Regions from separate parts of the Alkalibacterium sp. m-11 genome, predicted to be linked through region 2. Evidence: a T-box and tRNA genes for the amino acid it is inferred to sense, from the RefSeq annotation. Region 2 holds a T-box; the other holds one or more tRNA genes.

Region 1 (11,156 bases), on a different contig from region 2:
GCTCTTTTTCTGATTCTGCCAGGTCGATTTTAGTCAATATGCCAATGACAGGCTTTGAAAAATAGGAATCGAACATGGGCGGGTAAGTTTGTTCCCTTTCAGAGACACTGGATACAAAGGCGATCACATCTGCTTCAACAGAAGTAACCTGCAAAGCGTTGTAATAACGTCGATGCTGCAGAAATTCTCCAGGAGTATCGATCATTCCCGGATCAAATTGTATGGCCTGTGTTTTACTGTAAGACAGAACTTCCCCTTTGATCCTTTGACATAAGGTTGTTTTTCCAGATTCGATCGGCCCGATCAGCATGATTTTTTTCATTATAGTCCCCTTTTCTAAACATAATGGCAGACTTTCTTAATTTCTGACAGTGTCATTAAACTCTTTTTTTACCCGATTCATTTTTTCCGGAGTTGTAATCAGATCGAGAGCAGTATGAGTCAGTCCGGCGATCGTACGGGCCATTCCCTGATACGCTTCTTCAGTCAGCGTGCAGTCTCGAAATTCGGTCGTGTGTGCTGAAACGGATTTGCCATTAGTGATTTCAAAATATGGATTGATCGCAGGAACAACCTGACTGACATTCCCCATATCCATTGACCCCATAGAATCCCGTTCTTCAGTAATCATTTGAATGCCTAGGTCTGCCATCTTTTCATTGTACAAGGAAGACAGCGTCTCATTTGTGATCATATTTTTGTAGGCTGCTTCATAGTGACCCCATTCCATTCGGCAGTCCGCAGCTAGTGCCCCGGCTTCTGCACAGCGAATGACTTTTTCACGCAGTTCATTCAAGTAAGGCATATCCATTGCTCTAACGTAAAACTCGGCTCTCGTGTAGTCCGGAATCACGTTCGCTGCCTCTCCGCCTTCTTTGATGACACCATGAACGCGTGCGCTCGGGTGAATCTGCTGGCGGAGTGAACTGACATTATTGAAGAAGTTGATGCAGGCATCAAGGGCATTTTTTCCCTCGAAAGGTGAGGCAGCTGCATGAGCGGTCTGTCCATAGAATCTGAACTCAATGGCTTCCATGGCCATGGACGTGCCACTGGCCTGATAACTGTCAGATGGGTGAGTACAGAATGCAACATCTACATCGTCAAAGGTTCCCGCATCTGCCATGGTCACTTTATCTCCGTTCGTTTCCTCTGCCGGGGTCCCCAGGACAACCACTGTCCCACCTACCTCATCAACCAGTTTGGACAAGACTAGTCCCGCCCCAGTATCGGTCGCCCCGAGCAGATTATGCCCACAACCATGTCCGATACCAGGAAGGGCATCATATTCAGACAAGTAGGCAAGGGTTGGTCCTTCTTTTTCTCCTTTATAAATCGCTCTGAAGGCTGTACCGATTCCCAGATAAGGGTATTCAACATCAAACCCATGTTCTTCAAGCAGTTCCACATGGGCCTTTGATGACAGAAACTCTTCGTGACCCAGTTCAGGATTAGCATAGATATACTCGCTCAGCTCCTGAAGTTCCGGTCTCAACTCTTTAATGATTGAATCAATTTTTTCATTGTATTGCTCACTCATCGGTTTCATCCTCTACTGTTCGTCTTTTTCAGACTAATATACTTAATATCTCTAGTAATCACAAATCAACTTTTTCCTGCAATAACGTCGATTTCAACTAATGCGCCAGCTGGAAGGGCTGCTACTTCATAAGCAACGCGTGCTGGGAAAGGCTCTTTGAAAAATTCTGCGTATACCTCGTTCATGTCCTGGAAGTTGGAAATATCGCTTAGAAGAACAGTGACTTTCAGGACATCAGAAAGCGTCAGGTTTTCTTCTGCCAGGATATACTCAATGTTTTTCAATGATTGTCTTGTCTGTTCCTTGGCTGTTTCAGCTGTGATTTTTCCTGCTTCCGCATCGATCGGCAGCTGACCCGAAACGTACACGGTATTTCCGAATACGACCGCCTGTGAGTATGGTCCGATTGCTGCTGGTGCCTTTTTAGAGTTTAAAATGTGTTTGTCTAATGTTGTCATGAGTAAGTCTCCTTTTAGTTGGTTTAATATGATAGATCTAAACTTTTACTATACTGTCTGGACACTGACCTGGCTTCCGGCAGTCGTCCGTTCGACAATAATATGAGAAGGGATTCGGGTTTTCAGTTCATCCACGTGAGAAATGATTCCCACTAGTCTGCCGCGTTCCTGCAAATCGAGCAATGTTTCGATGGCTTTGTCCAGAGAATCGGAATCCAGCGTCCCGAATCCTTCATCAATAAAGAGGGTGTCGACACTGACCCCGCCGCTCTGACTTTGGATCACGTCGCTGAGTCCCAGAGCCAGTGCAAGAGAGGCTTTAAACGATTCCCCACCGGAAAGCGTGTTGACCCCTCTCACTTTGCCTGTTTCGTAGTCGAACACGTCCATATCCAGCCCTTTGGGTTTATTTCCTTTGGCCGCATCCATCTTTCTCTGCAGCTCATAGCGGTTATTGGTCATTTCGCTAAAGCGTTCGTTGGCAGCGATCAGAATTTCGTCGAAGTAAATCCCGAGGACATACCGTTCGAATGAGATCCGGTCCGTTTCATTACTTGTACCGCCTGCCATCATGGCCAGCTCACTATAGATCCGGTAGTCTTTTTCCAGTTCATCGCTCTTGCCCTGATGAATGGTAATCGTTTCGACCGCCCGCTGATTCTGATTTACTGTTTTGACCAGGTCATCTCGGCTTTCTTCCAGCTCCGGCAACCTTTCAATAATTGACTTGCACTGATCACGGTATGCCTCAACCGGCAGAAGCTTGTCTTCCTTATCTAGATGCGCCTGGACTTCTTTCATTTGAACAGTCAGGCTGTGTCTAGCTTTCTCATAATCATTGATCGCTCGCTGCATCTTGTCAGCTGTCTCGTGTTCCAGAACGAGGGACTCGAAGCTATCGTCCAGCTTACTTTCTTGAAGTCTATGTTCAAAGTGGGCCCTTGCTTCTGAATGTTTGTCAGTCAGCTTATTGATGCTTTCCTCGGTCAGTTTGATTGCCTGCTTATTAGCCGACTGTTTACTGCTTAAGTCCTGGACAAGGGACTGATTATCTGAAGCCGCCTGCTCAGTTTTTCTGATCAGCGCTTCTTTTTCTGCTATAGCCTCTTTGACTTGTTTCTCGGAGTCATAGGACACAGATGCTTTCAGTTCGCTGCATAACTCACTCAGCTCACCAATCCGCCTAGTCATATGCTGTTCGTCTGACGTCAGCTGAACGCGTACTTCTGACAGATCACGTTCTTCTTTTTGAAGAGCCTCCAGTTTTTCAGTCAGCTTGCCTTCTGCTTCCACCCGCTTTTGTTTCTGCTTCAGGTCTTGTTCCAGCTTATTCAGTTCGTCTGTCAGTTCACGACAGCTTTTCTTCGTCTGTCCAAACGCTTCATCCGCGTCCGTATGTTCAATGCCCAGTTCCTTGCACCGCTTACCGACGGCTTCAGAGAGCTGCTGCAGATGAACACCGATCCGATTATAGTGGGCTTCGGCTTCAGCTTTAACTTTCTCCAGACGGTCGACGTCGTCTTTGGATACTGAATCAACTGCTGCGTGAGCTTTTTTAGGGTGATCCGTTCCACCACAGACCGGACAAGGTTCGTTTTGTTCAAGATCTCCTGCCAGAACTACGGCGATATTGCTGTAATACGCTGCCTTTGCTTCATCCAGACTTTCTGTTGCCTGCTTGAGGTCCTTATTAGCTTTTGAAAAGACCTGCTTAACTTCAGCGCCTTCTTTTCTCAAATCGCACAGTTCCTTCAGTTTTTCAAGTCTCTGCATGGCTTCTGATTTTTTATCTTTCAGCTTACCGATTCGATCATAGCTATCTGAAAAGCTGTTTTTGATGTGTTGAAGCTCCTTCAGCTCATCTTGCTGCGACTGGACAGCCTGCTTGACTGCTTCCATCTTTTCTTTAATAGAGGCCTGTCTTAAGCGGTTTTCTTTCAGCTGTTTTTCTGCCTGACTGATTGCTTCTTCTGTCTTCTCCACTTCGGTCATGCGTTCCAGCTCTTTTTTCAGTGTCTGAATCGCTTCTCTGACACGATCCAGCTTACCCAGTTCGTCTTGAATCAGGGCCTTCTGTTTTTCCGCTTCAGCAAGAGAATCAGTCAAACTCTTCTGCTTTTCAGACAAGTCGTTCCGTTTTATCTGTTCGTCTTTTAACTCCTGGGCCAGATCCTGTTCTGTCTTTTTAGCCTCGACAAGTTTTCGTGCTTCATCGTTTTTAGCCAGCTGTTCCTTGTAATCCGCCACTACTTTTTCAGTCGCATCCAGCTCGATTTTTTCTTTATCAAGAGCTGTCTTCTTCTCAAGGTATTCAATCAGTCGCTCAGTAGCTGTCTTCTCTTCCTGAAGGCTTCCGATTGTCTCTTTAAGTTCAGTGAGGTGTTTCGAATCTGTATCAATGAGTTTAGCTGTCTCTTCCAGAACAGCTGGAATGTCGAACTGGTCAATGGCTTTTTCAAGAGTCTGATTTTCTTTGGTTTCGATCGACTGAAAAGCCAGACTGACTGCCTGAGCATAGCCGTCCCGTTCTTGTTTCAGCTCTTTAGCCTGTTCTTTGAGTTTCTCCTGAAAGGCTTCAAACTGATCCGTCTGGAAAATATTACGGAAAATCTTTTCCTTGTCCGCACTGTTCGAGTCAAGCATACGCCGGAAATCTCCCTGCGGCAGCATGACGATTTGTCTGAACTGGTCATGAGTCAGCCCCAGAAGCGCCTCGATTTCTTTGTTGGCTTCATTGATTTTAGTGGTGACCTGATCTCCATTGTGAAACGCCACGCTGGCTGGGATTTGCTTGGTTTTTGTCCGCGTTCCTGGTCCGGTCTGATTTGGCTCCCGTCTGACGGAATACTGCTTCTGCCCCAGCTCAAACTCCAGCTCTACGTAACAGAGGTCCGTGTCTTTCGCATGATCGGATTTATATGTATCTTTTTCACGGCCATCTTTTGACGGCTTGTCAAACAGGGCATAGGCAATCGCATCGAAAATCGTCGTTTTCCCTGCCCCCGTCGGTCCGCTGACCAGAAAGAGAGCAGACTGATTGAACGCCGTAAAATCAATCTCGACTTCGCCTTTGTAGGGTCCAAAGGCGCTCATTTTGAGTTTTAATGGACGCATCTACTCTCCACCTCTCTGAACGTCTTCCCAGACGCCATTGACTACTTGTTTTCGCTCGTCATCCAGCGGTTCGTCCTTGAAATTCTCGTAAAAATCACTGAAGAGTTCCAGGACATCCTTCTTGTCGGCCAGCTGATGGGTACGTGTCGTTTCTTTGGACTGCCTGTCTTTTTTGGATAAATATTCAAGCCCCATCGCATAAGGGTAGCGTCGTCTCAGCTGATGCATCGCATCCATGACATAGCCTTTATCTTCCAGCTCGAAGAAAATGTAATCTTCTGACTCATCCTGCATCAACTCGTCAAAGAAGCCTCTGATCACACGCAGGTCCCGTTTAGGATTAGTAGGAATGGTCTGCACATCGATCATGTCTTTATCCAGATCGACCAGCAGGTGCTGTTTCTTATGTCTGGCTTCTGATTTAGAATACTTCACAGGTGAGCCACTGTACCGTACCCGGTCTGATTTGACCTTCTGAGCTTTATGCAAATGGCCAAGTGCAACGTAGTCGAAGGCATCGAACAAATTGACATCAACATATTCTGCTGTCCCAATGCTTAACGGACGTTCGGAATCGGAATCTTCCACCGACTCTTTTCCCCCGTTCACTACATATCCGTGGGCAATTAGAATATTCAGCTCATCCGGGTTCATCTTCTCTTTAATCGATTCGATCTGAACGCGTGTCGCATCCTGAAGATCCTTGATCTCATCATTACCCAGCAGTTTTCGAACGGCGACATGATCCGCAAACGGCAGGAGGTAGAAATTGGCCCCCTTGACTGTGACTTTACGGATGTCTGTTTTGAGTGTGCCTTCGATAAAGAGCTCACTGGTCGAAAGCAGTTCCGCACCGTATTCCAGCCGTTCATTGCTGTCATGATTCCCCGCAATAGCCAGGACCGGTATCCCCGCTTCGCGAATCAGGCGGGTAAAAATTTCCGTAGCCAGAATAACTGCCTCTTTAGGAGGAATCGCCCGGTCATATAAGTCTCCTGCCATAATCAGGACATCGACATCCAGTTCCTTGACCTCATCGACCAGTCGGTGCAGGACCTCTGCCTGATCTTCAAGCATCGAAAACTCATTGACGATTTTTCCTATGTGCCAGTCCGCAGTATGTAAAATTCTCATGTCTTACCTCTCCTTCTTTCCGTACGTTTCACGTCTTATCTTTGACTTGTATTTTATCAGAAAACTGGCACAGACTAAATAGGACAGTCCGGCAGTCCGTTCTAAATATGTCTGCTGACAATGGATTTCCAATAAAATTGAAACAAAAAAAAAGCGCGCACCTTCTATCCTTGAGGGTACCCGTCAGTCTTTCTGAAAATCCAGTCGTATCAAATTATGGCCAGGAAGGGAGTTGAACCCTCACGAGCGTTACGCTCACCAGATTCTGAGTCTGGCGTGTCTACCATTCCACCACCTAGCCGGAACATTCATTAGTATAGCACATCGCTCAGATTCTGTTAATACTTTTTTCATACCGGGAATAAATTTTTATACAAGCTGACCCCTCTCAATACGAGCTCCTTTGAGAGCTGATTCGGGGAAGGTTTATTTACAGCTGTATGTTATTTAGGACGGCTCAGAGAAGGAAAAGAACTTCGGCTGATGAACAAGCTGACACATTGGATGACAGATAAAAGTTATCAGACAAATTCCGACTTCATAGTCGCTGTGTATAATGGCCCGCTCACTCTTCCAACAGCCCAACGTAATGAAGTCTGGGGGGAAGAGTGACCGGGAAATATTCATTGGAGGATTTGTCTTCTATACAAAAAACAGCTGGTTGTATTATTGCTTCTCATTTGTATAGTACTTAGTATCACTTATTATCTCTATCCTTCTTCTCCACTACCCACTATTTATTTCTTATTTTATCTTCGCTGGTTCGTACTTTCTGTATCAGAATCATAAGAACTGAGAAAACTTCCTTTCAGACTACTTTTTCATCTGTCTGATGCCTTCTTCAAGAATCTCAATCTGACGAATGGTTTCATGATCCTTAACCAGCTTCTCTTTTCCATTTACAAGTGTTTCGTAGAGCGCTTCGTAGAAATAGCTGTAGCTCCCTTTTTCCGAGACGACTTTTTCCTCATGATACTGGCCATCTCCAGACATATAATATAGCGTGCCGTAATGTTCCGGCAGATCCAGGCCAAAATCCTCGTTTGTCGGCATATAAAACAGCTTCAGATGTTCTTCCTGACGGTCTTTTGATTCCTTGATGAATGTTCCTTTTGTGCCATAGACCACGAAACTTGGGCGTTCTTTCAGACGGAAGTAGCTCGACTTGACGGATACTTTAAGGTTGTCGTCATAAAAGAAATCCAGGTCGAAATAATCGTTCATTCGTCCTTCTCCCAGAAGCTGACGGACATCATATTGAATATCCTGAGGATTTCCAAAGTAAGACAGAACCTGATCGACGGTATGGCAGGCATGGGTATACAGGAAACTTTCCATGGGATCGAAGTGGTCAGTCTGCTCAGGCACTTCAGGACGGAAATAATCGAAATGCATCTCCACTTCCAGAACATCTCCAATTTTTCCGCTTTCGATTACTTTCTGGACAGTCAGAAAATCCGAGTCGAAACGGCGGTTCTGATAGCATTGGATAAACAAGCCATTCTCTTCTGCCAGAGCAAACAGCTCCTTAGCCTGGTCAGATGTTTCGGTAAAAGGTTTCTCGACCAGTACGTTCTTCCCGTTTTCCAGCCCCTCTTTAGCCAGAGGGTAATGGGTATGCGGCGGAGTCGACAGAACCACTAGGTCGATATCCGGATCATTCCAGATCTCTTCACTCTCCTTAACGTAAGTCACCCCTTCGACAGCGTCCCAGTCAGGCCTATCCCCTCTCGAGAGAATTTTCTTTATCTTAATCGTGTCGACCAGACTTGAAAAAGGGATATGATAGCGGTTCGCACTCTTCCCGTTTCCGATGTAGGCAATAGTTAACATATGCTTCCTCCTAATGTGTTGTCATCTCACTTACTATTTAATCACGTTGGCTTCCTTCTGTAAATTGACTTAGTTAAATGGGCAGTTTTTTCAGAAAAGTCTGTTAGAATTGGTTGTTTACTGAAATAAATTACCCAAAAACTGGTTAGATTGCTGTCTTTTATGTACACTTAGTTTTAGGAGGTGGATCGCATGTCATTATTAACAGATCTGAAACACGACGAACAGTTCAATGCATCGGAAAAAGCAGTCGCTCGGTACATAATTACCAACAAGGAGGATGTTTTGAATTTATCGATCCAGGCTCTTTCGGAACTGACTTATACCTCACCTTCAACTGTGGTCAGACTCTGCCGGAAAATCGGTCTGAGAGGCTTCAAGGATTTCAAAATCAAGTGGTCTGCTGAGCTGCAGAAGGAATACAATGCCATATCGAATGTGGACCCTGATTTTCCTTTTACCGATGACGATTCATACGGAGAGATTCAGAAGAAAATCCTCGAGCTGTTCACTGACTCTCTTAATCAGACGAGTCAGCTACTCTCACCTGATAAACTTGAACAGGCTGTGGAACTTCTGCTTCAAGCTGATAAAATCGGGGTATTTGCTTACGGCGATACCTATCTGCCTGCCTTGAATTTCCAGAATAAGCTGATGAAAATCAACCGTTCTGTTCACATGGCCGCTTTGCCTGGAGAAAACCGCCACCTCGCAACAAATTTCAAGCAAGGTGACTGCGCCATCGTGATTTCCTATAGTGGAGAAAGTAAGAATAACTATTACATCACCCAACTGCTCAAGCAGAACGGAGCGACGATTATTGTGATAACGGGTAGTCCGTCTTCACATATCGCATCACTCGGGGACTTGATTCTTCCAGTGGCTGAAAGCGAAAGCCAGTCAGTCAAGCTCTCGACTTTCTCGTCACAGACAGCGATTGATTATGTGCTGAACACCTTGTACGGCTGTCTGTTCGTGTCAAATTACGACAAGAACCAGTCCAAGCGCATCTCATCCGAGACCCTGTTTCTGGATGAGCGGTTTTAATTTTGCTGTAATTTACTAATTGATTCTTATCAGGAGCATATCTAGATCACTTGAACGGATCACAACTGCTCAGGAACGAATGGTCGTGAAGACGAGAAAAAGTGACCACTTGAAAGAGTCGGAATAAATCAAAAGCAGTTGAGCGGATAATTAAATCTAGCGCTCAACTGCTCTTTTTCAATGATGAAGCTTCCGACAGTCGGCGGAAGCCGCCGAATGACCGGTTACTGACTAACCCTTTTGCTCCGCCGCGTAGTAAGATATCACTCAGTTAGCGGATCAAACGGAAAGTTGATTTGTCTTGAATATCTCTTGACCACCAACTGAGTTGGACGCTCACGGAGTCTTTCCGACCACTCGGCTGTCCTTCAACACCTGAGTTGGACGCTCACGGAATCTTTCTGACCACTCGGCTGTCCTTCGACACCTAAGTTGGGCGCTCACAGAGTCTTTCCGACCACTCGACTGTCCTTCGACAACTGAGTTGGGCGCTCTCGGAGTCTTTCTGCCCACTCGGCTGTCCCTCAACACCTGAGTTGGACGCTCACAGGATCTTTCGGCCCACTCGACTGTCCCTCGACACCTGAGTTGGACGCTCACGGAGTCTTTCTGACCACTCGACTGTCCTTCAACAACTGAGTTGGGCGCTCACGGAATCTTTCTGACCACTCGACTGTTCTTCAACACCTGAGTTGGACGCTCCCGGAATCTTTCTGACCACTCGACTGTTCTTCAACACCTGAGTTGGACGCTCACGGAATCTTTCTGACCACTCGACTATCCTTCAACACCTGAGTTGGGCGCTCACGGAATCTTTCCGACCACTCGACTGTCCTTAAACACCTGAGTTGGACGCTCACGGAGTCTTTCCGACCACTCGACTGTCCTTCGACAACTGAGTTGGGCGCTCACGGAATCTTTCTGACCACTCGACTGTCCCTCAACACCTGAGTTGGACGCTCACGGAATCTTTCATCCCACTCATTTATTTCAATCTTCTCGAGCTAGTACTAGTATTGCGTGACTTCTGATTATCCATGCTGCCTTTGTACTCTTCAAAGACTAAAACAAAACGCCCACAAATCCCATAACGAATGGGGCCAAAATAACCACGACGATACCAGTCAAGACGATGGACAGTCCAGACATAGCGGCCTGCACATCGCCTAATTCGATAGCTTTAGCCGTACCCATCGCATGCGAGCCTGATCCCAGAGCTACTCCTTGAGCAACCGGGTCGTTTATCTTCAATAAGGCGAAGATCGGAGGGCCGACAACCGTTCCGAGCACTCCTGTGAATACGACGATGGCTACTGTTAACGAAACGATGCCGCCAAGTGATTCAGACACACCCAATGCAATCGGCGTTGTGATTGATTTCGGAAACAGGGTCGCCACCAGTTCTTGATTGAACTGAAACAGGATACTGACAATAACCAAGATAGCCGTGTGAAACAATACACCAAGAGCGATTCCGGATAAAATTGCTGTGTAGTAGGTCTTCAAATAGATAAAGTTCTTTTCTAGCTTAATAGCCAATGCGACGGTAGCCGGTGTGATCCACAAATTAATGAATTGACCGCCTTCATTGTATTGCTCATAAGGAATTCCAGTCACAAGCAAGAGAATAATGATGCAGGTGATGGAAAAAATCAGCGGATTAAATAATGGGTTTCCAGGCCATCTTCTATGAAATATCGTCCCTAGAAGGAAAAAGAAAAAGGTCAGAAATAATCCAAAAAACGGGTTGGTCGATAAAATATCCATCATATCAAATCAGCTCCTTATTGAATCCGGCTTGCTGTTCAGTTTTCTCATCTTTTCTCCGCTTAAGCCACTGAACGACTAGTGCTACAAATGCAATCATCAGCGTTGTCGTGATAAAAATTGTTACCAGGAGCTGCCACCAGATGTCCCCTAGTATACCGAAATTCGTCATCAGTCCAACTCCTGCAGGCACGAAAAAAATCGCCATATTGTCAGTCACCCAGTTGCCGACTTCTTCAACTTGTTTCAACTTGATCCATTTG
Region 2 (11,156 bases):
AATGGTTCTGTCTTCTCCCTGTTCTTCAGCTTCCTCTTTTTCTTCTAAAATAGATGAGATGCGGTCCGTTGCACCGGTAGCTTTCTGCATCTGCATGAAGAAGTTCATGAAGGTGATGATCGGAAAAATGATTTGGAACAAATAAAGCAGAAATGCTACCAACTGACCCGTAGTCATCTGTCCTCTGGCTACGCGTACACCTCCGTAACCGATGACGAACACCATGACCCCCATCATAAGCGTATATATAAGCGGACTGATGATGGCCATGTATTTACCTTCTTTTAATCCGATGGTGTAAAGTTTTTCAATGTCCTTCTTACCTTTTGACTGTTCATAGCTTTCAGCTGTTGAGGATTTCATCAGTCTGATTTCAGCGATCGTTTGCTGGATCTTTCCGGAAAACGAGGCCGTCTCATCCTGCATCTCTCTGGATACTTTAGCTATTTTCTTTCCTAGAGGACGCGTCAGCATTAGTGCAAGTGGAACTGCCGTCAGCATGACCAAAGTCATCTGCCAGTCCATGAGTACCAAGATAATAAAAATACCAAACAGGGACAGAATCCCGTTGATAAACTGCGGAAAAAAGGACGAGATCAGATTCTGGACGATCGTCGTATCATTCGTGATCCGACTGACCACTTCTCCTGATGCATACTGATCAAAATAGGAAACAGGGAGCTTGATCACTTTATTCCATAAAAAAGAACGCAGACTCGCCACTACCCGTTGACCGATCTTGTGCAGCACATAATTTGAAAATCCATTGAAAATAACCTGAAAAATGAAGATACCTACAATCAGAGCAGCTAGCCACGGTCCAAACTGGTCGAATTCGATGCCATCTATGAACTGCTGAGTGGCGAGTGGAATCATCAGTTGTGTAAAGGTCGTCAGGAGGCTGCCTGCGAGTCCGATTGCAATGAGCCCTTTTGAGATCTTCGTTGACCAGATCAGTTGAGTAAATTTTTTCAGGTCACTTTTTGTTGGAGTTTTCAGGTCGGATGATTTTTGCATAAGCTTTCCTCACTTTATTTTACAGAGAAAAAGGGAAGGACTCTCCCTTCCCTCTTATCCCCTAACTGTTAATTAGCTACGATGTTGACTAGTTTCCCTGGGACAACTATAACTTTTCGTACGGTCTGTCCTTCCAGCATCTCCTGGATTCTACTGTCTGCAAGCGCCAGTTCTTCAAGTGCGTCTTTCGTTATCGATTTCGACACTTGTGCTTTTGAACGAACCTTTCCGTTGATCTGGAAAACGACCGTTACTTCATCCGTAACCAGTTTAGTTTCATCATATGACGGCCACTCTTCATAGGAAATACTTTCGGAAGCTCCGGTCACTTTCGCCCACAGTTCTTCCGAGACGTGAGGTGCGATCGGTGCCAGCATCTTGATGAATCCTTTGACATAGTCAAGCGGCAGACCTTCTGCTTTATACGCGGCATTGATGAAAACCATCAACTGGGAAATTCCTGTATTGAATTGCAGATTCTCATAATCTTCCGTCACTTTCTTCACAGTCTGATGGAAGACAACCTCTAGAGATTTGTCGTCATAAGTGGTGATGCGGTCTCTGACTTTTCCATCTTCATCGATGAATAGGCGCCAGACACGGTCCAGGAACTTACGTGCGCCTTCCAGTCCGTCTTCACTCCAGGCGATGGCTGCATCCAGAGGTCCCATGAACATTTCATATAGACGCAATGTATCTGCACCGTATTCTTCCACTGCGACGTCTGGATTGACAACATTCCCTTTTGACTTGGACATTTTCTCATTGTTTTCTCCCAGGATCATACCTTGGTTGTAAAGTTTCTGGAATGGCTCTTTAGTCGGAACCAGACCTAAATCATAAAGGAATTTGTGCCAGAAGCGAGCATAAAGCAGGTGAAGTACTGCGTGTTCCGCTCCGCCAATATAAAGATCGACAGGCAGCCACTGTTTCAGTTTTTCAGGATCTGCCAGCTGGTCCGGGTTCTTTGGATCGATGAAACGAAGGAAATACCACGAGCTTCCTGCCCACTGCGGCATCGTGTTCGTATCTCTTTTCCCTTTCATACCTGTTTTTTCGTCTACTACATTGACCCAATCTTCAATGACGGCCAACGGTGATTCACCTGTACCGGATGGTCTGATTTCATCCGTTTTAGGCAAGGTTACCGGAAGATCTTCTTCAGGCACTGTGGTTGTCGTGCCATCTTCCCAGTGAATGACAGGAATCGGTTCACCCCAGTAACGCTGGCGGGCGAACAGCCAGTCTCTCAGACGATAAGTTGTCTTAGATTCACCGATATTGTTATCTTCCAAGTAAGTGATGATGGTCTCTGTTGCCTCTTCCTGATTCAGGCCGTTCAGAATACCAGAGTTGATATGCTCACCGTCACCCGTATAGGCTTCCTTGTCTGTATCTCCGCCTTTAATGACTGGACGAATCGTCAGATCGTATTTCTGAGCAAATTCATAATCACGTTCATCATGAGCAGGAACAGCCATGATTGCCCCAGTACCGTATGAAGCCAGGACGTAGTCAGCGATCCAGATCGGCATCTCCTCGTTGGTTACTGGGTTTACTGCATAAGCTCCTGTAAAGACACCCGTTTTATTTTTATTCAGATCCGTACGCTCAAGGTCAGATTTCTTGTTTGCCTCAGTGCGGTAAGCATCGACTGCTTCTTTCTGTTCAGCTGAGGTGATCTTGTCGACCAGATCTGATTCCGGTGCAAGAACAGCATAGGTCGCTCCGTAAATCGTATCCGGACGAGTTGTGAAGACAGTGAACGATTCAGCAGAATCCTTGATGCCGAATGTAATTTCAGCTCCTTCAGACTTGCCGATCCAGTTACGCTGCATGTCCTTGATGTGTTCCGGCCAGTCCACTTCCTCCAAATCGTCCAGCAGACGATCTGCGTATGCCGTAATCTTAAGCATCCACTGCTTCATCGGTTTACGGTAGACTGGATGTCCTCCACGTTCGGATTTTCCGTCAATGACTTCCTCATTTGCCAGAACGGTACCAAGTGCCGGGCACCAGTTGACAGGGACTTCCGCTTCATAAGCCAAGTCTTTTTCAACCAGCTTCGTAAAGATCCATTGCGTCCATTTATAGTAGTTAGGATCTGTCGTATTGATTTCACGGTCCCAGTCATAACTGAAACCAAGCGACTTGATCTGACGCTTGAAAGTCTGAATGTTCTTTTCAGTAAACTCAGCTGGGTCGTTTCCGGTATCCAGTGCATACTGTTCAGCCGGAAGACCGAAGGCATCCCATCCCATCGGATGAAGCACATTGAAGCCTTGCGCACGCTTCATTCGTGAAATAATATCTGTTGCCGTGTACCCTTCTGGATGCCCGACATGCAGCCCCTGACCTGATGGATACGGGAACATATCAAGCGCATAAAAGTTATCCTTGTTCTTATCTTCAGTGGTTCTGAACGTCTGGTTCTTTTCCCAGACAGCCTGCCACTTCTGTTCGATCGTCTTATGGTTGAATGACATACAATTCTCTCCTTTAAATTAAAAAATGCCCTATGAATAACAGACGAGCTGTTACTCATAGGGCGTTAATGATCGCGGTACCACCTATGTTTACTGTTTTACATGAAGTAAAACAGCCTCCAGTCCTTAACGCGGAAAACGGCAGCGGGTACTTGATTCCCCGAGGCAACTTGTCAGGCGAGTTCAGCTGTCTTTCTGTGTATTTTCACCACCCATACACTCTCTGGAAGAAAGAGACACTTACTACTCCTGTGCACTGTTTTTCTTATCTTTCCACTTATTCTACCAAAGGCTCAGGTAATGCGCAATCTTATTTTAATTTTTCCATTTCGTTCGCTACGAATTCCACATCCGTTCCGACAACGACCTGCATTGTGTTCCGTCCTGTTTTTCTCAGTCCTGGTACGTTTGCCTGCCTGATTCTATTTTCGTTTACCTTGTTCATGTCATTTATCTCCAGCCTCAGTCGTGTGGCACAGTAGTCCAGAGAGCCGATATTTTCCTGGCCACCCAGGCCGTCGAGGATGATTTCTGCTTTTCTACGGTATTCGTTGTTATCTGCAGCCAGGACAGGATCTCTGTCTATCCCCTGGTTGGCTGTCGGCGAGGCAGTAGCTGTCGGTCCTCCTGATACTTCTCCTTCATCGAGCGCCAGTTCTTCTCCTCTACCTGGCGTTTTCAAATTGAATGTTTTAATTGCCCAGAGGAAAGCAAAATAATAGATGACCGCAAATACGAGTCCCTGAACGATCAGCATGTACGGCTGATTGGCCATCGGCAGCCTGAAACTGAGCACGCCATCGACAAACCCGGCACTGAAACCGAACCCGGCAGTCCAGTTAAATGTCGCTGCAATAAACATAGAAAGACCTGTCAGCAGGGCATGTATTACAAATAACAAAGGTGCGACGAACATGAAGGCAAACTCCAACGGTTCTGTCACGCCTGTAAAGAACGTTGCAAATCCTGCGGCCAGCATCAATGAGCCGACCCGTTTCTTCTGGTCTGAATCAGCCATCTGATACATAGCCAGACCACCGGCAGGCAGTCCGAACATCATGACAGGGAAATAACCGGCCTGGTACATGCCTGTCACCCCCACTACTCCTGTTCCTTCCCAGAAATTCTGAATGTCATTAATTCCAATCAGATCGAACCAGAATACTGCATTTAAAGCATGGTGAAGACCCGTCGGAATCAGCAGCCTGTTAAAGAACCCATATAACCCGGCTCCAAAGGCTCCCAGACCACTGATGAATGTTCCAAAGTCAACGAGCAGACCGAAGACTGGTGGCCAGACAAACATCAGTATACCTGACAAGACTAGTGAGGCTACTGCAGTGATAATCGGCGGAAGACGTCTTCCACTGAAAAATGCCAGAGCTTGAGGAAGCTTGACTCCACTGAATTTATTATAAATGACCGCTGCAATAATACCGACAAGGATACCGATAAACTGCGTTTCGATACTGTCAAAAGCCAAGTTCACTTCTTCCACGTCAATCTGCTGCAGCTGGGCAACCGTATCCGGACTCAGCATGGTCGTTGTCACAAGCCAGCCGACCAGACCGCTCAGAGCAGCCGACCCGTTCTTGTCCCTGGACATGCCTAAGGCTACCCCTATCGCAAACAGTATACCCATGTTATTGATAAGGGATGCTCCTGCGCTGATCAGGAAAGCCGCAATCTGGCTTTCTCCACCCCAACCGCTCGGATCGATCCAATACCCGATACCCATCAGAATAGCTGCTGCAGGCAAGACCGCCACAGGCAGCATCAAGGATCGGCCTATACGTTGTAGATACTTCATTTGTCCCACTCCTTTTTACAGTGATCACCTTCTTTAAAAGGATGATAAATGCTTCGGAAATGATTAAAGAAGATGTCGCTTTCATTATATAGTAAGCTCTATCATTTAGCAACAAAATATATAACATAATATTTAAAACAATATTTAAAAACCCCTTTTCACAGGGGCTTTTTCGGCCCGTGAAAAGGGGTACATGTTACTTGGCTGTCTTCAATTGCTGATTGACAAAGATAAGGTCTGTACTTAGATTGTTCATTTCTTTCAGTTCCCTTACAGTCAGTTTGTACTCTCTTGCAATATGAGACAATGTTTCTCCAGCAGAAACAGTATGGACTGACTGAGTGGGCTGAGGAGCCGTCTCGCTTGTCTGCTCACCGCGCACAACTAATGTCTGACCAACGAAAATAATGTCACTCGTCAGGTTGTTCCACTCTCTCAGCTGTCTGATCGTCACGTTCTGATCTCTCGCTATAGCTGAAAGGGTGTCACCTGCCTTAATCACATAGGAGCGGTCATTAGGTCTGGACTGATTATTTGCTGGCGCTGGTGTCGGAACAGTTGGCGTGCTGACAGAAGTTGATCCTCCAGTACGCAAGGTCTGGCCGACAAAGATGCGGTCCGCATTAATCAGATTGTTCAGCTCACGTAACTGAGTCACTGTGGTCTGGAACTCTCGAGCAATGTGTGAGAGTGTATCTCCAGCTTTTACCGTGTACGTGCCTCCCTGATTCTGATTTCCAGCAGGCGAGGTTGGCGCAGGTGCACTTGGTACAGTAGAGTCAGTTGAGCCTTTAATCGTCAGTTTCTGACCGACAGATAGGCGGTCTGCGTTTTCAATCGCATTCCATTCTCTTAACTGAGCAACGGTCGTCTTGAACTGACGGGCAATGCCACTTAAGGTATCTCCCGATTTTACCGTATAAATTGTGCTGACTGTCTTATCATTATCCTGAACAGGTGCAGCAGGTGTCTGAGTCACAGGTTGTGACTGCTGTGTGCCACTTACCTTGAGGACCTGACCAACTGACAGACGGTTAGTATCAGTCAGACTGTTAAGCTGGCTCAGTGCACTCACCGTAGTGCCGTGTGTGCGGGCAATCTGACTTAACGTATCTCCTGCCTTGACGACATAGTCACTTACAGCAGGTGACGGACTGGTCTGGTTCTCTGGACGAGTGTTCTGATCCTGAGCTGTCCCGTTGACAGTCAGACGCTGTCCGACAAAAATACGGTCACTGGTCAGCTTGTTGTCAGACATCAGGCGTGAGACAGTCGTCTGGTGATCTCTTGCGATTCTACTCAATGTATCACCGCTTACGACTGTATAAGTAGTCGCCGCAGTCGGTTTCTCAGGCTGCTGAGGTGCTGGCACAGTCGGTGTATCATCAGATGGAACCAGCAGCTGCTGACCTATTCTGATTAGATCACTGTTCAGCTTATTCAACGTTCTAAGCTGAGCGACAGTTGTCTTGTACGTTCTGGCTATTCCTGATAGTGTATCTCCAGATTTAACCGTATATGATGTAGTACCTTTTTCGGGAACCGCAGCATCCGGACTCGGTGCAGGTACAGTGCTTTCTCCCTGTCCAGATGTTCCTGGTACAAGCAGAACCTGACCGACATAAATGGTATCTGACAGGAGCTTGTTCGCAGATTTCAAAGTAGCGACAGTTGTATTATGTGTACGGGCCAGTTGAGACAGCGTGTCTCCTCTTTGGACCGTAACAGACTTGCTCTGAGTATCAGGCTGACTGACTGGCGGAGTCACTGGTACAGTTTCTGCTGCTTTACCCGGTATCGTCAAACGCTGATTGATGAAAATCAGATCTCCACTTAAATTGTTTGTTTCTCTGATCGCCTGAACTGTCGTACTGAATTCTCGGGCAATCTTGGTTAAGGTATCTCCCCTTACAACCGTATAGATTTCACTTCCAGTTTCCGGTCTGCTCGCATCAGGAGCTGGTGTTTCACCCTGGTTACCGGACTCTTCAAGCTTGGAGGTATCTGGTTTCGCTTCTTCTTTTGGCTGTTCTGGCGCAGGTTGCGCTGTTTCAAGTTTAGGCACGGTCAGTTTCTGATTCACGAAAATCAAGTCACTGCTCAGATTATTCGCTGTCTTCAAAGCCTGAACCGTCGTTTTAAAGTCACGTGCGATTTTGCTTAACGTATCTCCTCTAACGACAGTATAAGTCGTCGTTTCCTTAAATGGATTTGAAGGATTGGACGGAGCCGGATTGGATGGTACAGGCGTAGGTCTGTTGCCTCCAGAGACTGGTACATCAAATCGTGTCAGATCATAAAGCTGGATCAGATTGTTCAACTTATTCGCATAAGTCGGATCCGTTGCATACCTTCCCTGCAGCCATGCCGTTGCATCACGATAGCTGTTTGTTCTTTCGACCCATGTCCCGGAATAGAACTGTGGATTCCAGCTCGTCCCGTTTCTTAGCAGACGTGCATAGTCCTGCAGTGATTCTACATAACTCGGATACTTTTTGAAGTAATCGGTTATCGTGATCCATCCAGTATGTGAATAATATTCTCTCGTCTGCATGGCTACTGACTGACCATTGTAGCTTCCTTTAATTCCAAATAGATTGTGGTTCGGCGGTGCAGACAGGCTGCTTCGTCCAAAGCCTGATTCAAGACTGGCCTGGGCTATCATGACAGACGCATACAAGCCATTTTTAGATGCAATCTCCTGAGCAAATCCAGCAATCTGATTGATAAATGCTGCAGGCGTGTTTGTCTGATGCAGGTTCCCAGGATTAGATGAATTTGACGGCTGACTGCTCTTCGCCTGGGCAACCCCTGCTTCATTGATGGCTAGAACTTGTCCCACAGACAGACGGTTGATGTTAGTCAGATTATTCAGACTGGCGAGCTTAGCAGTTGTCGTATTATATGTCTGAGCAATACGGTTCAGCGTGTCGCCGGACTTGACGACATATACAATCGCTGTTTCTGGTGCAGGCGTGTTTGTCTGATGCAGGTTCCCAGGATTAGATGAATTTGACGGCTGACTGTTCTTCGCCTGGGCAACCCCTGCTTCATTGATGGCTAGAACTTGTCCCACAGACAGAAGGTTGATGTTAGTCAGATTATTCAGACTGGCGAGCTTAGCAGTTGTCGTATTATATGTCTGAGCAATACGGTTCAGCGTGTCGCCGGACTTGACGACATATACGATCGCTTCTTCAGGTGCAGGAGTGGCCTGCTTCGTTTCGGTTTTAGGTGCTGCTGCTTTTGGTTCCTCGACTTTAGGTGCAGGAGCTGTTTCTTTTAAATTAGTCTTCGGTGCTTCAGTTTTTGGTGTTTCGGTTTTAGAAGTCTCTGGTTCTAGTTTGTCAGTTACTGGAGTCTCTAATACCGGATTTTCTACTTCCGCCTCTTCTGCTACAGTTTCAGCCGGAGACTCGGAATCCTGGTCCTGAACGGTACTTTCAGATAAATCCTCAGCAGCAAGTTTTCCACCTGCTTCTTCAGTAGTTTCAGATAATTCATCCTGTTCAGTTGAATCATCTGCAGCTGCAGCAGTCAACAGAGCTGGCTCTTCTGCTGTGTCAGCCACCGAGTCATCGCTTTCTGTTAAGGATTCCGCAGCTAATGAAACTGCTTCACTTATGTCATTCTCATGTACTGTCTCTTCACTATCCTGAATGTCATTCAGCTGCTTTTCGATCAGTGCATTGAAGATCGAGTCCAGCTGCTCAGTAGTCAAATGTTCTGAGTCCAATTGTTCAAGAACACTTTCTCCTCCAGCCAGTTCAATCATTCTTGTCAGCTGGGCCTTTATGTAATCTGTTTCTTCGTCTGATACGGGTGTTGCTTCTGAAGAGTCATTATCTGACTCATCGTCCTGTTCTAAAGAAGCTTGGGAAGAATCTTCATTTGAAAGTTCTAAAGCTGTATACTGTTCATATAGATTTTGAAGAAAAGCCTGATCCTTATCGATTTCCTGTGCTTCAACTGATTGTGTTAAGGAACCTAGGGCTACAACGCCTGCTAATAGACTTGATGAAAATGCAACTGATTTTCTGATCCCCTTTATATTTTCAGGGGCAAGAGGCATTGAGATGTGTTTTGTCATTAAATTTCCTCCTCTTTTTTGGAAAAAGTTATCGTCCCTATATTATACATTTAGTCGGACAGAAGAGAAATAATATCTATGACGATTTTTACTTTGTTATACTATTGTAATATACTGTATAAGTTGCTTGTATCAACAATCAGAAAAGCATTTTTGTATAGAGTGATCCTTGATCATTCATTAGAATTTATACTTATGGAGGTTTGTTTCATGTTACAATCAGCATTAAAATTCACTCACACCTTACTCTACCAGTCTGTTGAAGAAGGAGACACTGTCATTGATGCCACAGTTGGTAACGGCAACGATACGCTTCTGCTGGCAAAAATTGTCGGCCCTGAAGGCACGGTAATCGGGTTTGATATACAGAGGGATGCCATTTCCGCTACCAAAAATAGATTGATTGAGGCTGACCTAAATCAGCGTGTTCAATTGATAGAAGCCGGCCATGAACTAGTCGATTCATTTTCAATAAAGGAGTCTTCGATTGCAGCAGCTGTCTACAATCTCGGTTATCTACCAAAAGGAGACAAATCGATCGTCACTTCACCTGATACAACGATCGAATCACTGAGTAAAGTGCTGCCGCTTTTAAAACCGGGTGGTCTTATCCTGATCATGATCTACTACGGCCATGAGGGCGGTGCTGAAGAGAAAGAAGCGGTCCTGTCCTTTGCTCAATCCCTTCCGCAGAAGTCCTATGACGTGCTGCAGTATGCTTTCATTAATCAGAAAAACTCGCCGCCCTTCCTACTGGCAATTGAAAAGAAATAATAAAAGCCCGGAATCCTCAGTATGTAACCTGAAGATTCCGGGCTTCTGTCGTTTAACCGGTTATTTAGATTTAATATATGTTTTACCGATTGCTGCTGGTGCTTCTGCGCGTCCGACAACACCAACAAGAACTAGGATTGTCAGAAGGAACGGAAGAACTTGCAGCCAGATATTAGGAATATCCTGAATAATTGGAATATGGTTTCCGATACGAGCCAGGCTTTGAGCAAAACCGAAGAATATAGCTGCTCCCATAGCTCCAAGTGGATTCCACTTACCGAAAATCATAGCTGCCATCGCGATAAATCCTTGACCGGCAACAGTTAAGATACCAAATTCATTATGAATCGCCTGTGCCTGAATTGCTCCACCCATTCCGCCTAAGAAACCAGAAATCAGTACGCCGGCATATTTCATAGTGTACACTTTGATCCCCAGTGTTTCAGCTGCGTGCGGGTGTTCACCTACAGAACGTAGACGAAGTCCGAAACGAGTCTTGAATAAGATGAACCATGCAATCACTGCAATGATGATTCCAAGATAGGCCGGTCCGGAAGTATTACGGAAAAAAATCGGCCCGATAACTGGAATACGGTGCAGCAGGAAGATGTTTGATCGACCGAATGCTCTTGGAAGCGGACCGGTCTGAGCTGCACCGAAAATGGCACGAGTCAGGAAGACCGCAAGTGCTGGAGCAGCCAGATTGATTACTGTACCTGAAACGATATGATCTGCTCTCAAGTTGATCGTCGCTACAGCATGAAGAATTGAGAATAGAAGACCAATGACCCCGCCGGCTAGAAGTCCGACCCAGGGAGTCATATTACCGAAAGTACCGAAAAATTGAATGTTAAAAATAGCTGACATGAAAGCACCCATAACCATGATGCCCTCAAGTCCGATGTTTACTACTCCACCACGCTCAGAGAAGGTCCCTCCAAGTGCTGTTAAAATCAAGGGAGCGGCAAACATTAAAGAA

What was found. A T-box is a leader RNA that pairs with one kind of tRNA and senses whether it is charged. The one in region 2 lies ahead of leuS (leucine--tRNA ligase), so its partner is inferred to be a tRNA-Leu.
Region 1: it encodes a tRNA-Leu, which carries the amino acid that the T-box ahead of leuS (leucine--tRNA ligase) is inferred to sense. The anticodon was not compared.

Annotation. Positions count from the first base shown of each region.
Region 1 is NZ_BAAGIR010000049.1:1,966-13,121, forward strand. It holds gene ACYQ2O_RS06675 (EutP/PduV family microcompartment system protein) at 1-322, opposite strand, end outside; gene ACYQ2O_RS06680 (M20 family metallopeptidase) at 359-1,540, opposite strand; gene ACYQ2O_RS06685 (Rid family detoxifying hydrolase) at 1,606-1,998, opposite strand; gene ACYQ2O_RS06690 (SMC family ATPase) at 2,047-5,112, opposite strand; gene ACYQ2O_RS06695 (exonuclease SbcCD subunit D) at 5,113-6,246, opposite strand; tRNA gene ACYQ2O_RS06700 (tRNA-Leu) at 6,464-6,547, opposite strand; gene ACYQ2O_RS06705 (Gfo/Idh/MocA family oxidoreductase) at 7,060-8,079, opposite strand; gene ACYQ2O_RS06710 (MurR/RpiR family transcriptional regulator) at 8,272-9,126, shown strand; gene ACYQ2O_RS06715 (LrgB family protein) at 10,189-10,896, opposite strand; gene ACYQ2O_RS06720 (CidA/LrgA family protein) at 10,898-11,156, opposite strand, start outside.
Region 2 is NZ_BAAGIR010000003.1:9,541-20,696, forward strand. It holds gene ACYQ2O_RS00695 (ABC transporter ATP-binding protein) at 1-1,017, opposite strand, end outside; gene leuS (leucine--tRNA ligase) at 1,086-3,503, opposite strand; T-box leader at 3,559-3,769, opposite strand; gene nagE (N-acetylglucosamine-specific PTS transporter subunit IIBC) at 3,814-5,313, opposite strand; gene ACYQ2O_RS00710 (LysM peptidoglycan-binding domain-containing protein) at 5,510-9,403, opposite strand; gene ACYQ2O_RS00715 (tRNA 5-(aminomethyl)-2-thiouridylate-methyltransferase MnmM) at 9,614-10,177, shown strand; gene ACYQ2O_RS00720 (ABC transporter permease) at 10,238-11,156, opposite strand, start outside.